4 regions of the Massilia sp. BAP21 genome follow, and region 1 is predicted to be linked to each of the others. Evidence: predicted binding sites of a transcription regulator. Region 1 holds the regulator's gene; each other region holds the start of a gene.
The links. Region 1 encodes sigma-54, which starts transcription at its own class of promoters, with help from an activator protein. Its sites were predicted from a motif close to TGGCANGNAANCTGCTTT; they were not measured.
Positions count from the first base shown of each region.

Region 2: the regulator sigma-54 is predicted to act here: its motif matches at 1,092-1,109, upstream of pepA (flocculation-associated PEP-CTERM protein PepA).
Region 3: the regulator sigma-54 is predicted to act here: its motif matches at 1,475-1,492, upstream of prpB (methylisocitrate lyase).
Region 4: the regulator sigma-54 is predicted to act here: its motif matches at 1,254-1,271, upstream of ACWYRN_RS04825 (TorF family putative porin).

Region 1 covers NZ_CM173596.1:1,388,793-1,390,990, forward strand. Annotated here, with positions in the region: gene hpf (ribosome hibernation-promoting factor, HPF/YfiA family) at 1-275, opposite strand, end outside; gene ACWYRN_RS06080 (RNA polymerase factor sigma-54) at 337-1,821, opposite strand; gene lptB (LPS export ABC transporter ATP-binding protein) at 1,869-2,198, opposite strand, start outside.
Region 2 covers NZ_CM173596.1:605,366-607,563, reverse strand. Annotated here, with positions in the region: gene ACWYRN_RS02685 (TonB-dependent receptor) at 1-530, opposite strand, end outside; gene ACWYRN_RS02680 (DUF2946 domain-containing protein) at 679-1,065, opposite strand; gene pepA (flocculation-associated PEP-CTERM protein PepA) at 1,357-2,198, shown strand, end outside.
Region 3 covers NZ_CM173596.1:3,773,654-3,775,851, reverse strand. Annotated here, with positions in the region: gene prpC (bifunctional 2-methylcitrate synthase/citrate synthase) at 1-529, opposite strand, end outside; gene prpB (methylisocitrate lyase) at 552-1,436, opposite strand; gene prpR (propionate catabolism operon regulatory protein PrpR) at 1,638-2,198, shown strand, end outside.
Region 4 covers NZ_CM173596.1:1,094,701-1,096,898, reverse strand. Annotated here, with positions in the region: gene ACWYRN_RS04835 (adenosylcobalamin-dependent ribonucleoside-diphosphate reductase) at 1-791, opposite strand, end outside; gene ACWYRN_RS04830 (accessory factor UbiK family protein) at 831-1,085, opposite strand; gene ACWYRN_RS04825 (TorF family putative porin) at 1,345-2,091, shown strand; gene glnK (P-II family nitrogen regulator) at 2,105-2,198, shown strand, end outside.

The DNA of each region.
Region 1 (2,198 bases):
TTCATCACTTGCCGGTCCAGCCTGTCCATCAACAGATCGATCGCAGCGTACAAATCTTGCGCCACACTTTCCACGTGCACGGTCTTGCCAGAGACGCGCAAGTTGATCTCGGCCTTCTGCCTTTTTTCTTTTTCGGTAAGATTGTCGATCGCGAGGATCACGTGGGAATCGATCACTTGATCGAAGTGGCGGGTAATGCGCTCAAGCTTGTTTTGTACGTATTCACGAATGGCGGGAGTAACGTCGAGGTGGTGACCGCTGATAGTGAGATTCATACACACTCCTTTGAAGAGGTGGCGGCTGCCGCGCCGCGCAGGAAGCGCGAGGGTGCCGCCGTTACAAGGATTTGCGGAGACTGACTGGAGGAATTTTCAGTGCCTCACGGTATTTGGCAACCGTGCGGCGTGCGATGACCATTCCTTGTTCACCGAGCATTTCCGCGATCTTGCTGTCGGATAATGGGTTCCTGGGGTCTTCTGCTCCTGTCAGTTGCGCGATGAGAGCCCGGATCGCCGTCGAAGATGCTTCGCCCCCCGCTTCGGTGGCGACGTGGCTTCCGAAGAAATACTTCAGCTCAAACATGCCGTGCGGGGTCAGCATGAATTTCTGCGTGGTTACGCGAGAGATTGTGCTCTCGTGTAGGCCTAGTGTATCAGCTATCTCGCGAAGCACAAGGGGCCGCATGGCAACCGCGCCATGGCTGAAAAAGTTGCGCTGGCGCTCCACAATTGCCTCGGAAACACGCAGGATGGTATCGAAGCGCTGGCGCATGTTCTTGATCAGCCACTTCGCTTCCTGCAGCTGCGCGCTCATCTGCCCTTCGCCTTTCCCGCCCTTCAGCAAGGCCGCGTACATGTGGTTCACGCGCAGGCGCGGCATCACTTCGTGGTTCAGGGTCACACCCCAGCCGCTCTTCGTTTTCCGGACAATAACGTCCGGAACCACATAGTCCGAGGTGCTCGATGCGAACGCGGCACCGGGGTGCGGATGGCACTGGCGGATCACGGCCTGCGCTTCGCGCAGGTCTTCGTCGTCGCAGTCGAGCGCCTTTTTCAGCTTGTTGAATTCGCGCTGCGCGAACCAGGTCAGATACCCTTCGACGATCTTTAGTGCCGTGCGCCGCGTCACCAGCGGCACGCCGGGCATGCGGCGGATCTGCAGCGCCAGGCATTCGGCCGCGCTGCGCGCACCGACGCCCACCGGATCGAGACTTTGAATCAGCGCCAGCGCGCAGCGCAGTTCGTCCATCTCGACCTCGAGTTCCTGCGGCAGGCGCGCGTGGATCTCGTCGAGCTGTTCTTCCAGGTAGCCATTGTCGTCGATGGCGTCGATCACCAGCTCGGCCAGGGCGCGGTCGCGCAGGTTCAGGTTGGTCACGCGCACCTGTTCCGACAGGTGTTCGCGCAGCGTGATGCCGCCGGCTTCCAGCTGCGGGCGGCCGTCCTCGTCTTCGCCGTTGCCCGAGGCCCGGCCGCTGTCGCCCCAGTCGCTGTCGGATCCACCCGGCTCGCCGTGTTCATGGTCGCCGCCGCCGTCGAGTCCTTCGGGCGCGTCGGCGCTGGCCGGCGCGCTTTCCTCGTTCGATGGCGCGGCCGGTGCCTCGCCCTGCGCGGGTGCGCTGTTGATGGCGCCGTCGGCCAGCAGGCGCACCGAGCGGTCGAGCGGATCGTCGAGCCGCTCCAGCAAGGGATTGTCGGACAGGATCTGCTCGATTTCCTGGTGCAGTTCGAGCGTGGACAACTGCAGCAGGCGGATCGATTGCTGGAGCTGCGGCGTCAGGGCCAGGTGCTGCGATGTCCGGAGTTGCAGGGATTGTTTCATCGATTCTTACTGTTCAACTGCGGTTCAAAGCGGTGTCGTTACCTCGATTACATGCGGAAGTGCTCGCCCAGGTAGACGCGGCGCACCGACTCGTCGGCGATGATGTCGTCGGGGCGGCCCGAGGCCAGTACGGCGCCCTGGTTGATGATGTAGGCGCGGTCGCAGATGCCGAGGGTTTCGCGCACGTTGTGATCGGTGATCAGGACGCCGATGCCGCGCTCCTTCAGGAATCGCACGATGCGCTGGATCTCGATCACGGCGATCGGGTCGACGCCGGCAAACGGTTCGTCGAGCAGCACGAAGCGCGGGTTGGTGGCCAGCGCGCGCGCGATCTCCACGCGGCGCCGCTCGCCGCCCGACAGCGACAGGGCCGGGTT
Region 2 (2,198 bases), 780 kb from region 1:
ACGCCGCCGATCGCGCCTTCGCCGTAGATCACGGCGGCCGGGCCGCGCAGCACCTCGATGCGTTCGACCGCCCAGGTACTGAAGGGGAAGGTGATGCCGGCGCCGCCGTACTGGCGCATGCCGTCGTACAGGCGCAGCACCGAGACGGTGTCGGTGGAGCCGCGCGCGCTGAGCGAGGAACTGCCGTTGCCCGGGTGGCCCATGTTGCTGATGCCGGGCGCGCGCGTGATCGCCTCAACCAGGTTGGCGTCGCCGCGCTCCTCGAGCTGCCTGCGGGTGATGACGTCGACGCTGGCCGGCGTTTCCAGGCGCGAGAGGCCCAGGTTCGAGCCGGTCGAGGTGTCGCCCTTCAGCTTGCCGTCCTGGCTGCTGCCGGTGACCAGCACCGTGGGGATGGCGGCTTCCTCGGCCGAGGCAGTGGCCGCGCTGCCGGTGCCGATCGCGAGCAGGCAGGCGAGGTGGATGAGCGTGGGGGCCAGGCGCGGCTGCGCCGCATGCCCGAATGCTTGCTTGGGGAACTGCGTTGTCATGGTGATGTTCTGTTCGTGCTGCCGGTAGTCGATGCCGGCCGCCATGGGTGAGACCACGCGCCACCGGCATGGTGCGCAGGGTTCTCAGGCTGGCGCCGCAATTCGGTGAACGGCGGCGCGTGCAGGCGGCTGGAAGGGCGGGTGCGGGTCAGGCCAGCGCGGGCGGGGCGCGCGGCTGGGCGGACAGCCACCCGAACAGCGGCTGCGGCGCACGATAGAACAGTGGGGGATAGGCGTCGTGGCCGGTCACGACGGCGGCCACTGTGGCGGCCGGCGGCGGCAGGGCGAACGCGCCCGCATGCGGCGCGCAGTAGGCGCAGTGCATGAGCCCCTTGAGCAGGGCGTCGGAGGAAGGTGCAGACGAGGAGGCGCCGTCCGCCATCGGCACCATCTCGATGCCCATCGCGGTACAGATTTCGACCTGGCGCGCCGTGCTGGACGCCAGGCTCAGCGATTGCGAAACGACCGGGGCGAGCGCGTTGAACAGGATGGCCAGGGCGGCGATCCAGGCGTACGCGGTCCAGTGTCTCGTCATCCTGTGCATGAGCGCATTATAGGAGCTGGCCCGGAAACTGCATGTTCCATTGGGTGGACATATTGTCCATGCCGGCGCATGCGGTCGCGCCGGACGCGGCGTTTCCGGGCAATGCTATACAGTCGAGTTTTCCCTCTACCAAAAGTGTCGGAAATTCTTACACGTATTTACACGCATCTTTCTTGAATGGCGTAAGCCCTTGATTTTTCGGGTCCGGGATGTGATGGCACGGTGATTGCTTTTCCAAGGCTCAGGTTGTTACCAACAGCCACTCATCACGGAAAACCGAACATGAAACTCTTCAAGAAACTCATCTGCGCGACGGCGGTAGCCCTGTCGACGGCTGGTGCCGCAAACGCTGGTCCAGTCCTCAACAATTGGGTCTTCAACCCCACTGGTGGCGGTTTTGCAGGCGGTCAGGTCATCAACGAATACCTGGACGTCAACGGCAATGCCTTTATCCGATTGACGGATACCGGCAACAACAATTTCAATTTCACGGAAACGGCCGTCTTCAACATCACGCAAGCCGATAGCAACGGTAAGCTGTTCCCCTTGCGGTATCCTGGCGGTAACATCACCGCCACGTTCACGGCGCAAGGCACCGGTACCCTCGGTGGCGCCTTTACGTTTACGGGCGGCACCATCCGCATGTACCAGAACCCGACGAACGACCAATACGCCACGACCGCCGGCTTCTACGGCGCCAACCTCGGCAACCAGATCGCCGAGTTCAACGTGCTGGAAGGCGGCGGCGGCATGGTCAATGCCAACGGCAGCCCGGTCAACAATGGCCAGGTGAGCGTCTTCGCCAGCGCCGCGCCGGGCATGCTCGACAGCGGCTTCTTCTTCCGTTCGAATGGTGCCGACCTGTCGGAAGAATCGATCCTGTCGTTCGCCTTTACCAACGCCAACACCATCGGCCGTCCGGACGCGACCCAGGTCAGCGAAATCGTGTGCCAATTCGCCGGCTTCACGGGTAACGGTTGCAATGGCAACGCCTACCGCAACCGCAACAACCAGTACTTCTTCATCGGCGGCAACGGTCAGTTCAAGCTGGCCGAGGACGATGCGCAAGTACCGGAGCCAGGTTCGCTGGCCCTGTTCGCCATTGCCATGCTGGGCGCCGGCGT
Region 3 (2,198 bases), 2.4 Mb from region 1:
GCTTGTGACCGTGCAGCAGGTGCAGGAAGTGGCCGCCGATCGAGTCGTCGTCGGTTTCGGTTTCGATGCGCTTGCCGTTGTGGCTGTAGTGGTACCAGTACAGCAGCATCGAGCCGAACGAGGCCATCAGGCGGTCGGCGATGTCGCGCGCGCCGGCGACGTTGTGGTCGTCCTTTTCCGGCAGCGCGCAGCCCAGCGCCGAGACGCCGGTGCGCATCACGTCCATCGGGTGGCTGCCGGCCGGCAGGGCTTCCAGCGCCAGCTTCACCGCTTGCGGCAGGCCGCGCAGCATTTTCAGCTTGGCCTTGTAGCCGCGCAGTTCGGCGCCGGTCGGCAGCTTGCCGTGCACCAGCAGGTAGGCGATTTCTTCGAATTCGCAGGAATTGGCCACGTCCAGGATGTCGTAGCCGCGGTAGTGCAAATCGTTGCCCGATTTGCCGACCGAGCACAGGGCGGTGTTACCGGCGGCGACGCCCGACAGGGCCACGGATTTCTTCGGCTTGAAGGTTGGGGTTTGTTGTTCGCTCATGTTGGTCTCCAATTCAGTCGGTTTATTTTTTCTGGGCTGCGAACAGGGCGTCGAGCTTCTGTTCGAAGTCGTGGTAATTGATGCGCTCGTAGAGTTCGGCGCGGGTCTGCATGGTGTCGACCACGGCTTGCTGGCTGCCATCGCGGCGAATCGCAGTGTAGACGTTTTCGGCCGCCTTGTTCATGGCGCGGAAAGCGGACAGCGGGTACAGCACGATGCCGACGTCGGCGGTCTTCAGTTCGTCGACCGTGAACAGTGGAGTCGAGCCGAACTCGGTGATGTTGGCCAGGATCGGCACGCCGACGGCTTTCGCGAACTTCGAATACATGGCCAGGTCGGTCATCGCTTCCGGGAAGACCATGTCGGCGCCGGCTTCGACGCAGGCCACGGCGCGGTCGATGGCGGCGTCGATGCCTTCCACGGCCAGCGCATCGGTACGCGCCATGATCACGAAGTTCTCGTCGGTACGGGCATCGACTGCCGCCTTGATGCGGTCGACCATCTCCTGCTTGGACACGATCTCCTTGCCCGGACGGTGACCGCAGCGCTTGGCGCCGACCTGGTCTTCGATGTGCATGGCGGCGGCGCCGAACTTGATCATCGACTTCACAGTGCGCGCCACGTTGAAGGCCGAGGAACCGAAGCCGGTATCGACGTCGACCAGCAGCGGCAAATCGCAGACGTCGGTGATGCGGCGCACGTCGGTCAGCACGTCGTCCAGGTTCGAGATGCCCAGGTCAGGCAGGCCGAGCGAACCGGCCGCGACGCCGCCACCCGACAGGTAGATGGCCTTGAAGCCGGCGCGCTTGGCCAGCAGGGCGTGGTTGGCGTTGATGGCGCCGACAACCTGCAGCGGCGATTCTTCCTGGACGGCGCGACGGAACAGTGCGCCTGGCGATTGGATCATGGGGTCTCCTGATGGTTCGACAAATGAATAAGCTGGTAATTGCAAAGAGCGTGCCAGCGCGGCCGACACGGTTTGGGCTGTCGAAAAGCCTGATAGTTCAGGGGTTTAGCGTGGAGCAGCCTCCTGCATCAATATCCATGGTGTTTCAACGATGTTTCACCGTGAAACATCCCTGCAACATCGTTGCAGTAGAATTGCAACATGCGCCCTCTCTCTCCTCTCCCCCAGGAAGTCGACAAGCCGGTCATCTGGACCGTCTCGGTCTCGCGCCTGTCCGACCTGCTGCGCGACATCACGCTCGAGTACGACCACCTCGCCACGATCGAGCCGATCAACCTCGGTTTCGATGAAGCGGCGCGTCATATCCGCGAACGCATGGCGAGCGAGCGCTGCGATGTGGTGATTGCCGCCGGCTCGAACGGCGCCTACCTGAAGGGCCGCGTCTCGGCGCCGGTGGTGGTGGCCAAGGCCAGCGGCTTCGACGTGATGCAGGCACTGGCGCGGGCGCGCAAGGTGTCGAGTCGCATCGGCGTGATCAGCTACCAGCAGCCCTTGCCCGAACTGGCCGACTTCAGCACTACCTTCGGCCTCACCATCGCCCAGCGCACGTATGTGACGCGCGAGGATGCACGCGCGGCGATCAAGGAGATGAAAACGGCCGGGATCGAAGTCGTGGTCGGCGCCGGCCTGATTACGGACCTGGCCGAGGAAGCGGGACTGACCGGTGTGTTCCTGTACTCGGCGGCTTCGATCCGCCAGGCT
Region 4 (2,198 bases), 290 kb from region 1:
GCGTGGTCATAGGTCGACAGCATGATCTTGTCCCACAGGTCGCGCGCCTTCGGTTCGCGGTACACCCAGAGGCCGTCGGCGCGTTGGCGTGCATCTGCTTCGTCGCCGGGTTCGGCGCGGTGCACCAGCTCGAAGGTCGCGTCGGCCTCGAGTGCGCGCATGAAGGCGTCGGTGACGCCGACCGAGATATTGAAGTTCGACAGGCCGCCCGCGTCCTTGGCGGCAATAAAACGTTCGATGTCGGGATGGTCGATGCGCAGCACGCCCATCTGCGCGCCGCGCCGGGCGCCGGCCGATTCCACCGTTTTGCAGGAGGCGTCGAAGAGTTCCATGTACGACACCGGGCCGGAGGCGCGCGAGCGGGTGCCGCGGACCAGGCTGCCGTGCGGGCGGATGGCGCTGAAGTCGTAGCCGACGCCGCCGCCGCGGCGCATGGTCTCGGCCGCTTCCGACAGGGCAGTGTAGATGCCGGGCAGGCCGTCTTCGGTTCCGGTCACGGAATCGCCGACCGGCTGCACGAAGCAGTTGATGAGGGTGGCCTTCAGATCGAGGCCGGCGGCGGAGTTGATGCGTCCGCCAGGAATGAAACCCGCTTCCTGGGCCTGCATGAACCGTTCGGCCCAGGCCGCGCGCTGCTCCGGCGCTTCGCGTGCCGCCAGCGCATGGGCTACGCGCTGGCGTACCTCGGCGATGGAGGATTCCTCGCCTTTCGCGTATTTCTCGCGCAGCACGTCGACTGATACCTCCTGGGGCGGTAAGGTCGTGCCGAGCAGCTTGTCGTTCGCATTCATGTTGCCTCCCTCGGTCAGCTTCCATGAATGCGGAAGCAATCAGACTTTCGGCGCCTGTTCCGTCAGGCGGGCTTCCAGCTCGGCCACGCGCAGTTCGAGCGCTTCGAGCTTGGCGCGGGTCTTGGCCAATACCTGGGCCTGGATATCGAATTCCTCGCGGGTGACCAGGTCGAGCTTGGAAAAGCCCTGAGTCATCATCGCCTTGACGTTGCGTTCGATGTCCTTGGCAGGCGAGTTTTCCATGGCCTGGTTGAGTTTGCCCTGCAAGTCGTTGAAGAAATTATTCATGTCAATCAGTCCTAGTGTTCCGGCCGCTGCACCAGCCTGGTGCAAATTCGAGAAAACGGCCTGCTTTGGTGCGTTCTGGCGCCCTGCACATCGGCAGTGCGCGCGTTTGTGTTTATTGAACCCGAGTGTGGCAGCTGTGCCGAAAACGCAGCACACGGATGCCATGTTAATGCCTGGCACGCAATCTGCTAAGAGAAAGCTAAGCCGTGACACGACAGATTGTAAACCGCATCAGAACCAATCGTTCAATAACAGGGGAATCGTCATGAAAAGCAAGATGGCAATCAGCGCAGCGGTGTTCACGCTGGCAGCAGGACTCGGTGGCCTGGCCCAGGCCCAGTCCGCAACCGAAACGCCCGCGCCCGAGCACCAGCTCAGCTACAACGCCACCGTCACCAGCGAATACCGCTACCGCGGGTTGTCGCAAACCCGCTTCCAGCCGGCCCTGCAGGGCGGCGCCGACTATACCCATACGCCGACCGGTTTCTACGCCGGCACCTGGCTGTCGACCATCAAGTGGACGAAGGACCTGGGCGGCGACGGCGATGTCGAAGTCGATCTGTACGCCGGCAAGCGCGGCGAACTCGGCGGCGGGGTCAGCTACGACGTCGGCGGCCTGTACTACTGGTATCCGTCGAACGACCTGGAGCCGAACGCGAATACCTTCGAGCTGTACGGCCAGCTCGGCTTCGGCCCGGCCTACCTGAAGTATTCGCACGCCACCACCAACTTGTTCGGCACCGCGGACAGCAAGCAGAGCGGCTACCTGGACCTGGGCGCCAACCTGGACGTGAGCAACGGCTTCGTGCTCAACCTGCACGTCGGACGCCAGCGCGTGAAGAACAACAGCAGCCTGTCGTACACCGACTACAAGGCCGGCCTGACCAAGGACTTCGGCTTTGCCAGCGCATCCGTGGCCTGGGTCAAGACGAATACCGACGCTTATCTCGTGCCGGGCGGGCGCAACCAGGGGCGCTCGCGGGCCGTCGTGTCACTGTCAAAAACTTTCTGAAAGAGGCAACACCATGAAACTGATTACCGCCATCATCAAGCCCTTCAAGCTCGACGAAGTGCGCGAGGCGCTCTCCGAAATCAACGTGCAGGGTATGACGGTCACCG